Regions from separate parts of the Hungatella sp. SB206 genome, predicted to be linked through region 1. Evidence: riboswitches for the same ligand, from Rfam matches in the RefSeq annotation. Region 1 holds a riboswitch; the other holds the start of a gene.

What was found. A riboswitch is a leader RNA that binds a small molecule or an ion and turns the genes downstream of it on or off. The one in region 1 is predicted to bind thiamine pyrophosphate.
Region 2: another riboswitch for thiamine pyrophosphate. It lies ahead of thiT (energy-coupled thiamine transporter ThiT); the one in region 1 lies ahead of thiW (energy coupling factor transporter S component ThiW).

The regions. Positions count from the first base shown of each region.
Region 1 is NZ_CP096603.1:4,003,214-4,010,801, forward strand. Features, by position in the region: gene M1L66_RS17565 (ABC transporter substrate-binding protein) at 1-429, opposite strand, end outside; gene galT (UDP-glucose--hexose-1-phosphate uridylyltransferase) at 619-2,130, opposite strand; gene M1L66_RS17575 (Gx transporter family protein) at 2,218-2,739, opposite strand; gene M1L66_RS17580 (FMN-binding protein) at 2,855-5,146, opposite strand; gene M1L66_RS17585 (NusG domain II-containing protein) at 5,397-5,768, shown strand; gene thiW (energy coupling factor transporter S component ThiW) at 5,778-6,290, opposite strand; TPP riboswitch at 6,462-6,569, opposite strand; gene M1L66_RS17595 (DegV family protein) at 6,594-7,481, opposite strand; gene M1L66_RS17600 (sensor histidine kinase) at 7,535-7,588, opposite strand, start outside.
Region 2 is NZ_CP096603.1:1,662,096-1,669,683, reverse strand. Features, by position in the region: gene M1L66_RS07265 (DMT family transporter) at 219-644, opposite strand; gene M1L66_RS07260 (FtsX-like permease family protein) at 882-2,819, opposite strand; gene M1L66_RS07255 (ABC transporter ATP-binding protein) at 2,831-3,511, opposite strand; gene M1L66_RS07250 (sensor histidine kinase) at 3,627-4,634, opposite strand; gene M1L66_RS07245 (response regulator transcription factor) at 4,636-5,307, opposite strand; TPP riboswitch at 5,881-5,983, shown strand; gene thiT (energy-coupled thiamine transporter ThiT) at 6,033-6,704, shown strand; gene M1L66_RS07235 (hypothetical protein) at 6,797-7,069, opposite strand; gene M1L66_RS07230 (bifunctional 5,10-methylenetetrahydrofolate dehydrogenase/5,10-methenyltetrahydrofolate cyclohydrolase) at 7,164-7,588, opposite strand, start outside.

The DNA of each region.
Region 1 (7,588 bases):
ATCCGTTGTCGCACCTGCCACTGCCTGTGCTGCCGGAGTCGCAATCGCAAGGATTAAGTCGTCGCCGTCATTCACCAGCTTGCTGGCGATGGTCTGGCAGGTCGGCTGATCGCCGGAGGCGTTCTGCTGGTCTACCGTATAATTAAGTCCGGCGTCATCGAGCGCCTGGATAAATCCCTTGTTTGCCGCGTCCAGCGCGGAATGCTGCACCAGCTGAAGAACACCGATCTTAAACTGCTTGCCGTCGTCCGTCCCGGCCGCTTCTGCTGTCGTCTCTTCTGCCTTCGTCTCAGCTGCGGAGGAAGCCGCCTCTGCCGTCGTTGTCTCTGGTGCCGCGGTCGTCTCCGCCGGCTTGCTCCCACATGCCGTTAAAGACATCATCATGGCGCCTGCCAGGATGAGTGATGCCACTTTTGCTGTTTTTTTCATAACCAATCTCTCCTCTTCTTCACAAATCTCGTTCGATCTGAACTTAATTGGTATCATACTACAAAAAATCCACCCCGTCAATTTCATTGCTTTAAATTTATGTGTGTTTAACGCATTAAAGTGGATTTTTGTTAAAAATGCCGAAAACAGAGAAATGGTTTTATCACTTTTTACCCTGCAAAAACTACTTTATGCTTCCAGAAAGCCGGTGCTGTGGAGGAAACGTCCGAACGCTTCCCTGCCCTCTCCGCCGCACTTGTAGACGCCCGCATCCTCAAGGACGCGCTCGAATACAAGGCCTACTTCCTTCTTTAAAATCCCGTCAATCGTATCCTTCGTGATCTCCGGATACTGGGGCAGGAATTCTTCTACCCAGTCCGCGTGCTTCTCGATCATCTCGTTGCTGCGGATATCCTTTTTCTCCAGAATATACTCGGCCAAAAGGCTTAGCTCGGCCTTCAGTCTGGAAGGAAGGACGGCCAGTCCCATCACCTCGATCAGGCCGATGTTCTCCTTCTTGATGTGATGAAGCTCCTGATGAGGATGGTATACGCCTAAGGGATACTCCTCCGTCGTAATATTGTTCCGGAGCACCAGGTCCAGCTCGTACATCTCTCCCTTTTTCCTGGCAATTGGAGTAATTGTATTATGCGGTTCCCCGTCAGTCTCTGCGAAAATAAACGCTTCCTCGTCCGTATAGCCTCTCCACGTCTGCAATACCCGGTCTCCCAGCCGGATTAAGTCGTCCGGATTCTTGCTGCGGGTTCTGAGGACGGCCATCGGCCATTTCACGATGCCGGCTTCCACACCCGGAAACTCTTCCATCTGGTAATACTTCTCGATCGGCGCCTTCGCCATGGCAAAGGTATAGTTGCCGCCCTGGAAATGATCATGAGACAGGATAGAACCGCCCACAATCGGCAGATCCGCGTTGGAGCCCAGGAAGTAGTGAGGGAACAGCCTGACGAAATCGAACAGCTTGACAAAGGTGTTCTTCTCGATCTTCATGGGAATGTGCTGTCCGTTAAACACGATACAGTGCTCGTTATAATATACGTATGGGGAATACTGAAAGCCCCACCTGCTGTCGTTAATTTTTAAACGAATGATCCGGTGGTTGTTCCTGGCGGGATGATTTGTTCTGCCTGCGTATCCCTCGTTCTCCATACAGAGCTGGCACTTGGGATAACCGCTCTGTTTTGCCAGCTTAGCGGCCGCAATGGCCTTCGGGTCCTTCTCAGGCTTGGATAAGTTGACGGTAATATCGAGATCGCCGTACTTCGTGGGCGTTACCCATCTCATATCCTTTTTGATGCGGTACCGTCTGATGTAGTCTGAATCCTGGCTCAGTTTATAATAGTAATCCGTGGCTGCCTCCGGTGACTCCCCATCATAGATCTCCCAGAATTTCTTCTCGATCTCACCAGGTCTAGGCATCAGGCAGTTCATCAGTTTTGTATCGAATAAGTCCCGGTATGTAATGCTGTCCTCCGGCATAACTCCCGTCTCATGGGCATAATCCAGCAATTCCTTTAAAACGGATTCCAAATCGGTCTCAACTGACTCACCTTCCGGTTCTTCATACTCGTCCATCCGCATCACGTCAAGAATCTGGTTCGTGGCATAGATCTTATCAACCTCCGTAATCAGTCCTGTATCCAATCCGTACTGCACCAGTTTCTTTATTGCCTCATAAATCATCCCAATCCCTCCTGTTTTCTTCATGACTGTTTCCCTCTATTATAACTTGAGGGTACGCGTAAAACAATACGATATCCTTTGTTTTTCCTATAATTTTTTTATAAAGCGGGGAAGCCGTTCCACGATCAGCCCTCCGACCAGACCAATCACGAGGCCGGCGGCCGTACCTGCAATCAGAAGCACGGGCAGATAAACAAAGACTCCCGCCTGCTTTACCACCAGCGCCGCCACACACAGCTGGCCGATGTTATGGCCCACGCCGCCGATGACGCTGATTCCCACAGAGCTGAACCATTCCCGCTTTTTGCACAGGATCATCAGCAGAATGCTTAAGGCCCAGCCGCCGAGGCTGTACATCATGCTGAAGACATTACCAAAGGTAAACGCCACCAGCACGATACGGATCATGGAAACAGCCACGGTTCCGCCGATTCCGACCGTATAGAGGCCCACGACCGTCACCAGATTGGCCAGCCCCAGCTTCACACCCGGAACCCCAAGGGAAATGGGGATCAGCGTCTCTACGAAGCTTAACACGAAGGCAAGCGCAATCAGCATGCCGTAAAGCGCCGTCTTATGGGCGGGACTTTGTTCCGTCTTTCCTGTCATAGTCTTACCTCCTTTTTTGTTCCGCCTATCATCTTACCATATTTCCGGTATAAAATACAATTGCCAGACTTCGAAAAGTCCGGCAATTGTTAAAATTCTAATCACGCATCACTGTTTACTTGGAAGCCTGCTTCAAACAGTCTTCCACACCGCCTGTAAATCCGTATAAATTAATGCTTACGGAGGCGATGGTATCGGTATAGCCATCTTCATTGATCAGACCGTCCAGAGACTGGTTATCCAGCACGTAGGCCACAACCGATTCCGCCTGTTCATGCCACTTCGGGCCGTCTTCTGTCATCACGTACTCGCCGTTCATGGATAAGCTGCTCTTTTTCTTTCCGTCCTTATCCACACAGTCCCAGGTGAGAGCCGTGATCTTTCCGTCCTTGATTGTCATGGCAACCTGATCCTTATAGCCGTTGCCGTCAAATTCCGGAGATTCATAGGAGTAGCTTCCATCCTTTACCGCGTTCACGGAAGCCGCCGCTGTACCGCCTTCCGAAGACTGGCGCAGACAGTCCTCCACGCCGCCGGCAAAGCCGTATAAATTGATGCTCACGGAAGCCACCGTATCGGTATAGCCGTCCTCATTGATCAGGCCGTCGAGCGACTGGTTCTCCAGCACGTATTTTACGACTGCATCCGCCTGCTCATGCCACTTCGGGCCATCCTCCGTCATGACGTACTCACCGTCCATGGAGAGATTGCTCTTTTTCTTTCCGTCTTTATCCACGCAGTCCCAGGTGAGAGCCGTGATCTTTCCATCCTTCACGGTCATGGAAACCTGATCCTTATATCCGTTGCTGTCAAACTCCGGCGCCTCATAGGAGAAGGATCCGTCGTTCCAGCTGCTCTTTGCCGCGGTTTCCGAAGATGCCTGACGCAGGCAGTCCTTCACTCCATTTACAAATCCGTACAGGTTAATGCTTACAGACGCCACCGTATCGGTATAGCCATCCGCGTCGATTAAATTATCGAGAGACTGGTTATCCAGCACGTATTTCACAACCGCATCTGCCTGCTCGTGCCACTTCGGGCCGTCCTCTGTCATCACATACTCGCCGTTCATGGATAAGTTGCTCTTCAGTTTTCCGTCCTTATCCACGCAGTCCCAGGTAAGGGCTGTGATCTTGCCGCCTTTGACGGTCATGGCCACCTGGTCTTTATAACCGTTGCTGTCAAATTCCGGCGCCTCGTAAGTGTAAGACCCGTCGTTCCATCCAGCCTTCGTTCCGGCTTCTCCGGCTGCCTGCTTCAGACAGTCCTTCACACCGTTTACAAATCCGTATAAGTTAATGCTCACGGAAGCTACCGTATCGGTGTAGCCATCTGCATTGATCAGACCGTCCAGAGACTGGTTATCCAGCACGTATTTCACGACCGCGTCCGCCTGCTCGTGCCACTTCGGGCCATCCTCCGTCATCACGTATTCGCCGTTCATGGATAAGTTGCTCTTCAGCTTTCCGTCCTTATCCACACAGTCCCAGGTAAGAGAGGTGATCTTGCCGCCCTTAATGGTCATGGCTACCTGATCCTTGTATCCGTTGCTGTCGAACTCCGGCGCCTCATAAGAGTAAGATCCGTCGTTCCAACCAGCCTTTGTTCCGGCTTCTCCGGCCGCCTGCTTCAGGCAGTCCTTCACACCGTTTACAAATCCATATAAGTTAATACTTACGGAAGCTACCGTATCGGTATAGCCTTCTTCATTGATCAGGCCGTCCAGAGACTGATGATCCAGCACGTATTGCACGACTGCATCCGCCTGCTCATACCACTTCGGGCCGTCTTCTGTCATAACGTACTGGCCATCCATCGAGAGATTGCTCTTCAGTTTTCCGTCTTTATCGACACAGTCCCAGGAAAGCGCCGTAATCTTGCCGTCCTTGATGGTCATATTCACCTGATCCTTGTATCCGTTGTCATCGAATTCAGGGGATTCATAGGAATATGTACCGTCATTCCAGCCAGTCGCTGTTTCCTCTGCCTTTGTTGTCTCTTCTTCCGCGGCTTCGCCTCTTGCTTCAGCAAGCGCCTTTTCCACCGCTTTAATGATTGCATTGCTGCTGAGTGTGGCGCCTGAAACCGCATCCATATCCAGCGTCTGTTTTCCAATAATTGCATCCGGAAGAGATGGTACTACCTGATCCAGAAGTGTCTCTTTCTCTCCCACTACATCGATCGATTCGATCGCCTTTGTGGAAACCTTAACCGTTACGGTAACGGGTCCGCCATATCCGCGGGCAGATGCCGTGTACGTTCCCGCCGTGTAGATCGCCGGACGTGCCATATCATCAATTGCTTTGTAAAGCGGATCGGATCCGAGTATTGTTGCTCCCGCCAGAACCACCAGCGCACCCAGCCCGATCAGTCCCTTTTTCTTCGTATCCATACTGCCTTTATTCATGATTTCCTCCTGAAATGTACGATTTACTACTTTGTTTTTATTTTAACATATTCTTAACGATACAAGCAATGCTTTTTTTAATGATTTTGATTATTTTATAAAATTTTTATAACTTCATGTATAATTCTGGAAATTGTGTTATACTATGAAGGACAATTGCTGGAGAATTGGAAAAATATGTAGGATTTTAGCACTTTATAATGCTAATTCAACACAGTATTGCTCGAAAGTACAAAGAACAGGAAAGAAAATGATGAGTGCAGAGAATAAACATATCGGAAAAAAGAAGAAGGAGCTCGTTCTGATCCTTGTTATTTTAGCAGTTTCCGCGCTGCTTTATGCAGGTACGCGGATTATTTTTTCAAAACCACCTATGAGAGTCGAAATATCGGTGGATGGAGTTGTAATTGAAACCCTTGATTTAAATAAAGACACAGAGTTCACCGTCGAAGGCTGGAACGGCGGAACGAACCACATCGTCATTAAAGACGGAACGGTTCACGTCACCGAGGCCAGCTGCCCGGATAAGGTCTGTGTCAACCAGGGGACGATCCGGCGGACCGGGGAAGCCATCATCTGCCTTCCCAACCGCATGATCGCCCGTATTACCGGCGGAGAATAATTTCTCCGCCTATTCTTTTGCCGCAACCTGGCGTTTTAAGTATCCAAACGCGCCGGAACGGCAGAGAACGCCGATCAGAATCGCCGCGATGGCCGTTCCGCACAGCGTACTCATCAAAAATGGCGCCACATAGAAAAACAGGGCGACCTCTTTTCCCATAAGAATCGCCGCAACCGGATAGCAGAGCGTCGCTCCGATTATACCGGTGCCGATGATCTCGGCCGCATAGGCGGCGGTCAGTTTTCCGGTCCAGCGGTAGGCCAGCCCGCAGAGCAGCGCCCCCACCATGCTTCCCGGAAATGCAAGAAGGCTTCCCGTACCCATCAGGTTTCTGATGAGCGACGTACAGAAAGCGATCGCCATACCGTAGACCGGACCCAGAAATACGCCCGCCATGACGTTTACCATGTGCTGAATCGGGAAACATTTCGACGCCCCGATCGGCACGGAAAAGGTGGACAGTGCCACCGCCAGAGCGGTCAGCATGCCGCTCACTACCAGTTTCTTAACATTAAATTTCATCTTCAGTTCCTCCTGTGTTTTTCTATAACATACAAAGAGTCCGGCAAGCCGGACTCGTGCGCCGGAGCGCGGCCGCTTCAGCAGCCCCCGGAGTTTTTTGTTTCATAGGACAAACTTTCCCATGAAACAAAAAAAGCGCCCATACCAAACGTCTGGTATGGGCGGCAAATATCCCTGTCATCTCATATTTCCCTACGTTGGCATTATCCAAATCAGGTAATAGGTCGAAGTTTGAGCACTTCCTCTCAGCCCGCCGCACGAGCTCCCTGTTGTATGTCAGTCTATCACTGCCTGCTTTTTTTGTCAATCCTTTCTTTCGTCTCCGAAGAAAAACAAAGCCACGGTTCCCGGTCCCGTATGGGCTCCGATAACGGTTCCGATGCTGTTGATCAGCACGCTGCCGTTCAGCTCCGGAAAGCGCGTCTCCACCAGTTCGGCCACAGCCCTGGCGTCGTCTTCACAGGCAGAACAGGAGATGAAGCATTTCCCTTTGTACCCGTTCTTTCCATCGGCGTGCTCTTCCATCATCCGGACCGCTTCCTGCATCGCCTTTTTCTTTGTCCTGATCTTATGACGGGGAATCAAATGTCCCTCGTGATCCATGTTCATCAGCGGGCATATGTTTAATACGGTCCCCAACATGGCTGAGGTCGCAGAAATACGGCCGCCCCGCTTGAAGCTGGTTAAATCCGTGGAAAAGAACCAGTGATGCACGTGAAGTCTCCGCTCCATCGTGATCCGGTACGCCTCTTCCAGAGAAAGGCCCTGGTCGCGTAAATCCGCGGCCGCGTCCACCAGCAGTCCATAGCCGGAAGAAGCCCCCAGGGAGTCCACCACCAGAATCTTCCGGTCCGGGTACTCTTCCTTCAGCTCTTCCACCGCGCTGCAGGCGGAATTATAGGTCCCTGAAATACCGGAGGAAAGGCTGATATGGAGAATATCCTTTCCCTCCTCTAATATAGCTCCAAAAAAATCATGGAACTCAGCCACGTTGACCTGTGATGTAGTCGGCATGGCGCCTTTTGAAATCCTATTGTAAAACTCATCAAACGGCATGCTCTGTCCCAAATCATCCGGGTAGGACACCCCGTCCATTAAGTAGTGGAAACAGACATAGGGAATCTGACGTTCGTCAAAATACGTTTTCTTCATATCTGCCGTGGAACAGCATGTTAATACAAATTGATTCATACTCCGCACACCTCCTTTTGTGATTAGCCTTTTTCATTCTATCACAAAATTCGTCAAATTGGAATCTTTACCGTAAATTCCGTCCCTTCCTCCAGTTCAGACTGTAC
Region 2 (7,588 bases), 2.3 Mb from region 1:
ATGTTCCCCGCTCCTTCCCTGCTTTCGGATACCCAACGTTTTTTACATATTTCATCTAGTACAGCATTGCGTAAGTTTCGGTGAATTCTGTACTTGATATTGGCGTCAGGGGCGCGTCCGCGAAGCGACGGCGTAGTGGACCCTACGTCTAGCTTCGCGGGCGTGGTCCTGGCGTGAATAGCGAGTGCAGAATTCACTGGAACTTGCGCAACGCTGCACTAGTTAAATATGATAATACCAATCACCGCCACAACAGCGCCAAGCAGTTTCTTCCATTCAAATCCGACCTTTTCCACTCCGAACAGACCGAACAGTTCGATTCCGTATGCCACGATAATCTGGGAAATGACGATGATAAGAGCCGCCTTTGCAGGTCCCAGCGAGCCCATACTGCGCACTACGGTATATGTGATAAAGGCGCCGATAATTCCGCCCAGAAGCATGTACTTCGGTTCCACCTGCAGGATTCCCGAAATATTTTCTCTCCCTGAAAAATACCAGATGACAATACAGGTGATAAACGCCGTCAGCTGCACCCACCCGGCTGACACCCAGATGCTGGTCTGCTTCGTGACCCCTGTATTCAAAACTCCCTGGATGCTCATCAGCGCTCCTGAAATCAATGCTATGATAAAGCCTGTCATAGAATAACCTCCAAATCTGTCATGCATTTCTAATCTTTCCTTTATCATGCGCAGAATTGGAACTTCTATTCATACTTATACTGGTATAACCCACACAAAATACCTTACGGTTTCGCTGGTCTGCTTTTCCGACAGCACAGACGCAAAAGCCTCAGCGTAGCCCCACTACGCCTGCGTTTTTGCGTCTGCACTCTCGAAAAATCATCCTTACCAGACCAGCAAGCCATTTCGTATGGGTCATACCAGTGTATCATCCTTTAAAAGATCCATTAAATTTCCCTTACAGATTTTCATAGCTCCAACCGTATAGGCCAGCCCGACAAAAAACATAACGAACGCAGTAAACATTAAGACAGGAACAACCGGAGCTTTCTTAAGGTAGTCCGTCAGAGAGATTCCGCTGGCATTCACAGCCATCAGTACCAGTGGAATATTGGCCAGAAGACTGAACAGCAGAGGATTAAATGTAATAATAAGCGATTCTGTCAGCAGTATTTTTTTCACGCCGCGATAGGAGAGACCGACTGACATATACCTTGCAAACTCCTTTTTTCTCTGGTATATCTGCCCCAGCGCAACAGAAAATACATTAGACAAACCAATGCTGGAAAACAAAACCGCCAGAAATCCCATAAAAAGCCGCAGGCCATCCCGTTTGATACGTTCCGTGCGTTCTTCCTCCAGACGACTGTCCAGCGTATAATGCTTTTTTCCGGTAAGCAGTGTCCGGATATCAGAAAGCACTTCGTCATTCTTCTGCTCTGATACGGTTTTTATGTTGAAATACACAGACCCTGCAGGAAATTGGTTTTTCAGCTTTTCATAATCGTGTTCCGATATCACCAGCGTCAATGCATACTGCTGCAGCTGCTCTTTCCAGTCCGGAAGTGTCTCTGTAAACAGAGCAATGGTTACCGGAATCCCACCGTTTTTCCCTGAACTGTCCTTCAGTTTCAGTGTGACTGGGTGGTCCTCCTTCAGAAATGGTATATATGTCTTATTCCTCCAGTCGCTGTTTACGCTGTCCCAGATTAAATTGACCGCCACAGCCTGCTGCTGTGCCAAAGCCGGGTCCGCCGTATTGCCGTAATATTCTGCAAAACTTTCATGATCCAGTACATAGACTGGTATATCCACCAGATAATTGCCGTCGTCACTCTTTTTAATCTGGTCATTGAGATTCCCGATCCCTGTCTCCTTTAGTTGACTGCTGAATAATTCCTCCGGTAGAGTCGCCTGCGCCTTAAGTCTTCGGTAGGTCAGACAGCTTTTTACTCCTTCTATTTTTGTAATTTCATCGGTAAGACCGCTGTCAGGCACCTCACTCTCGTCGATGCTTAACAGAAAATCCCATTTGTCGCGGTACTGATTAAAATACGTATCCTCTGTAAATATTCCGGATATCGTCTCAAGATTTAAGAAACTGATAAAGGCCAGAAAAGAAAGACCAAGAGACAGCGTAGTCGTGCGAAATGCCTTCCTTCTCGCATAAATGGATTTTCTCGCCAGTTCGCCGCAGCAGCCAAATAATACCGAGAAAATACGGAACTGACGCATTCGCTCCACTGGTGCTTCTGTACCGTATTGTATTGCCTCCAGCGGTGATATCAGGCTCAGCTTCCTGGCGGGGATCCACGCAGAAAGCCTTACAGTAAGATAAGAAAATACAATGGCCCCTGCCGAAAGAGCGGGCCGGTACCGAAACCATAAGTCATATTCTCTAAAACTGTCTCCTATTACATAAAAAAAACTCCATACCCCATAGCTGAGTCCGACACCGGCCAGGGTTCCCACCGCCAAAGGAATCAGTGACAGTACCACGGCTTCGCTAACCAGCACCGATTTAATCTGTGCCGGCGTCGCGCCTACACTCTGCAGGATGCCCAGCTGATGCATCCTGGCATTCATCGTCACTTCAAAAGCATTATGAAGCATTAGAATCAAAGAGGTGCTCGCTATAATCAGAATAAATAAATACGCAAGAATCAGCGGAGTAACCGCCTCATCTGCCGATCCTGTCTGCAGAAAAAGCTGGTATTTCTGATCCATCCACAGGTTATAAAAGAATACACTGAGAAATGAGAGCAGCATGGAAGCGAGGAGTGCGGACGCCATGATAAAAATACTGGCTGCCTTATTATGCTTCATATAATGGACCGAATATATTCTCCACATACCATACCTCCTTACCGGATTTTCTCATCCGAAGCAATTTTCCCGTCTTCCAGGCGGATCAGCCTGTCCGCCTGCAAAGCGATATTCTCATCGTGGGTAATGAGAATCAGCGTCTGTCCATACTTCCGATTGGAATACTTCAGCAGTTCCGTAATCTCCTGGCTGTTTTTGCTGTCCAGATTCCCCGTGGGCTCGTCTGCCAGTACCAGCGCGGGAGCATTAATTAAGGCGCGTCCAATGGACACCCGCTGCTGCTGGCCGCCGGAAAGCTGCCTGGGCAGATGGTTTCTTCTGTCCTCCAGTCCCAGAACCTCAAGCAACTCCTCAAGCCTCTCCTCATTCACCTTCTGCCCGTCCAGTTTCAGCGGGAGCACAATATTTTCCACTACATTAAGGACAGGGATCAAGTTGTAAAACTGGTAAATCAGCCCTACCTGTCTGCGTCTGAATATAGCCAGCTCTTCCTGGTTCTTTGTATAAACCGATTTTCCGTCAACGTAAATTTCTCCGGATGAGGGCCGGTCTACACCGCCAATTAAATGGAGCAGCGTAGATTTTCCTGAACCTGATTGTCCAACTATAGCGACAAATTCCCCTTTCTGCACAGACAGGGACAGGTTCTGCAAAGCATCTACCCGGCTCTCGTCTTTCCCATAAACCTTGCATAGCTTCTCTATTCTTAAAATCTCCATGGCGTTCCTCCTTACTTTTTCCGATAGTATACCATGAACCCGGTGACGTGTCCGTGACTGTTTCATTACGTTTTTGTCACTGAATGATTCTCCCGGCAATCGAAAAGGGAGCTGTTCAGACAGCCCCCTTATAGAAACGAATTGTAAATTTGGCCCCGCCCTCCCTGCGGTTTTCCACCTGAATCGTGCCGTTCTGCCGATGAACAATCATACGTGAAAGTGCAAGCCCGATTCCGACATGATCCGTTCCGGAATCTTTTCCCCTGTAGAAACGCTCAAAAAGATGGGGAATATCCTCCGAAGCAATGCCTGGTCCTGAATCCGCAATCAAAAGTTCTGTATAGACCGGATTTTCGTCTCCATAGATTTCCAGCTTTCCCCTTTCAGGCATGTGCTCCACACAGTTCTTAATCACGTTTCCCACCGCCTCTGCGGACCATTGTAAGTCCCCTATAAATCCTGTGCTCTCCTTTATGGACACTTCACACGTGATCTCTTTTAAATCTATCAGGATATCCACCGGACTTAATGCTTTTTCCACCACCTCTGCGGCGAAAATCCGTTCACACTGAACAACAGCCGTTCCTGACTCCAGCCTGGCCATTTTTAACAGAGAAGCGATCAGCCACTCCGTCCGTGACAGCAGCCCAATGACTTCCCCGACGTATTTCCGTCTCTCCTCCGAAGTCAGCTCTTCCCGCTGCAGCCTTGGTACAATCATGCGTATCGAAGTCAGAGGAGTCCTGATCTGATGCGAAATATCCGCCAGGGAATCGCTCAAATATCTCGTCTCCTGCTCCAGAGCATCCGCCTGCTCCTTCAACCGCAGGGTTACCTTATAGATTTCACTTGTCAGGAGGGCCAGTTCTCCCTCCTTATCCGGAATCAGATCCATATGGTAATCACCATGCAGAATCCGGTCCATCTGGTAATTTAACTCCGAAACAGTATCGTATCTCTTTTTCGTAAATGCCAGGTACCTTACAGCGCAGACCATGCTTACGAAAAGAACATAAACTGCAAAGACTGGGTGAAACAGTGCAGCACCAGCCGCAGCAGCCAGCGTAAAAAAGAACTGGAAACGAAAAACTTCTTTTACCTCCGGATTTCTCAGCAGTCCCATATCAGTCCCCCAACCTGTAGCCCAGCCCGCGAACCGTCTTTATAATGGCCGGATTTGATGCGTCCGTCTCTATCTTATCACGAAGCCGTTTGATATTAACGGTCAGTGTATTATCATTCACATAATCCCCGGCAATATCCCATAGTTCCTCAAGCAGCCGCCCCCGCGACAGCACCTGGCCGGGATGGTTTAAAAAGACCAGCAGCAGCCGATATTCCAAAGCAGAAAGCAGAATGTCCTTTCCACTTTTACTGACGGAAGCTTTTACCGAATCCACTCTCAAGTCAGATATTTGAAATATCGCCGGGCTCTTCCCATACCTTCTAAGAGCATTCTTAATTCTCGAGACCAGCTCCAGCGGCTTAAACGGCTTGGATACATAGTCATCCGCCCCTAAATCAAACCCAGTCACTATACTCGCTTCATCACCCATAGCTGTCAGAAAAATCACGGGAATATCCCCTTTTCGTTTTATCACATTGCAGAGAGAATATCCATTTCCATCCGGCAGTGCAACATCCAACAATACCAGATCAAAATTTTCCCTCTCGATCGCCTCCAGTGCGGCCTTCCGTCCAGACGCAGAAAAAGATACAAATCCCTCTTCTCTCAACAGGATGATCAGATTTTTCACAATCTCAGTATCATCTTCCACAATTAGAATTCTGCTCATTCCCTCCACTCCCTCTGTCAGATTTTTTATGCTCCTGTCTATTGTATCATGGAGGGGAGGATTTGTCCCCTTTGGGATAAACTTGTAAACTTACAGAATTATGAAAAGCTGCTTTCGTCAATAACTTTAGCCGGGATTTCGGGGTTTTTGTTCCGCCAGGGAGCCGGGGCCGGAGCGCTTTCCCCAGTTTCGGCGATTTTTGCAGGACGTCGGCAGCTCTTAGGCCGGAAGGGTGCAAAAACAAGGGGAAAAATCTGACCTCAAAGTCAGATTTTTAGAGGACCTGAATCGGGAAGTCCTTCAGGAGTTCCCGATGAATGTCATCGGTACCCTTGTTTTTGTATCCTTCCGGCCTAAGAGCTGCCGACGTCCTGCAAAAATCGCCGAAACTGGGGAAAGCGCTCCGGCCCCGGCTCCCTGGCGGAACAAAAACCCCGAAATCCCTCTCAGCCTCATGAGGAACCACAATTCTTCATAATTCTGTAAGTTTACAAGTTTATTCCGCCCCCTTTCATTCTGCTTGACACTTTACGTATTTTGCGATATACTCACACACGTAAAATAAAACAGAAAAAGACACGCTAGGGGAGCCAATTGGCTGAGAATGGAATTTTTTACATGACCCTCACTACTTGAACCGGATAATGCCGGCGTAAGGAAGCAGTATGATTCATACTTCATCAAAAGTAGTCCCCTCCTGTGTGTAAACAAAGGAGGATTTTTTTATGTCATTTTTCTTGACCTACGCGGCAGACAGCGAAGAGTATCTGCTGAAGCCCGCCGGCTATGGCCTGCTCATCATTTTACTGGCCGCACTGTTATTTGTCATCTATAAGCTGGGGAAAGTATCCCTTAAGACGCAGAAGATGCAGACGAAACAGCTTGTTACCTGTTCCGCAGCCATGGCTCTCGCAGTCGTGACTTCCTACATTAAGGTGGCATCCCTGCCCTTCGGCGGCTCCATCACCTTATTTTCCATGATGTTTATCTGCCTGATCGGTTACATCTACGGGGCCAAAACCGGCCTGATCACCGGAATGGCCTACGGAATCCTGCAGTTCCTCATCGAACCGTATATCTTTGCTCCGCTTCAGGTGCTTCTCGACTACCCGATGGCCTTCGCCGGACTGGGACTGGCCGGGCTTTTCAGTTCGAAAAAGCATGGTCTGATCACTGGCTATCTCTTCGGTATCTTCAGCCGTTATATCTGCCATGTGCTCTCCGGCTACATATTTTTTGCCGCTTATGCACCGGAAGGTATGAACCCATTTTTATACACGCTGGGATATAATGCCACCTACATCGTGCCGGAAGCAATCGCAACCGTTGTCATTCTCAGCCTGCCGCCAGTGGCAAAGGCAATCGCGCAGGTGAAAAAGCAGGCGATCAGTTCTTAAACCGGTTCTATTTATATTATTAAAAAAAGAAGGTAAGAGGGCTGCGTCGTGCGGCGCAGCCCTCTTACCTTCTTTTATCTCATCTTTTCTTACTATGCTAATTGCTGCAGCTTCTCACTATGTTTCGAAATCACCTTCTTCATGATTTCTACATCAGCCTCCAGAGCTGATATTTTTGCTGATTCGCTTTCATAACGTATAGCAGCAGGAACATAGTTTTCTGCTAACAGCCTTAGCTGTGGTTTGATATCATTCTTTATGTCCAGTTTAATATTTCGAATGTCATTTTGTATTGGCTCAAGCTTCGCATCAAGCTTTGCATCAAGTAACCCCGATATCGCAAGCAGTAATTCATTATCTACCATAAAATCACCCTATCCTTTTTTGGCTGTCCGATATGCTATGGAGAAATTATACATTTCAGCAAGCTCACTGCAAGGTCATTTTTATATTTTCCATTCACCCTTTTCTCGGTACTTTTCCCGCTGCCGCCATCACCAGATGCTTCGCAAGCACGGCCGTCGTTACCGCGCCGATGCCTCCCGGAACCGGCGTCGCCATGGAAGCGGTTCCCTCCAGCGTCTCGAAATCCACATCTCCGCAGAGTTTTCCGTTCTCATCCACATTGATGCCCACATCGATCACAACCGCGTCTTTTCCCACGCTCTCTTTATCAAGCATCTTTGCCCGGCCTGCTGCCGCCACCAGAATTTCGGCGTTCCGGCAGGTCTCTTTTAGATTCACGGTCCTCGTGTGGCAGATGGTAACCGTGGCGTTTTCTTTCAACAGAAGCATGGACAGCGGTTTCCCGACGACCATGCTGCGGCCCACGATCACCGCCCGCTTTCCGCTGATCGGGATTTCAAAGGCTTTTAATGTCTCCA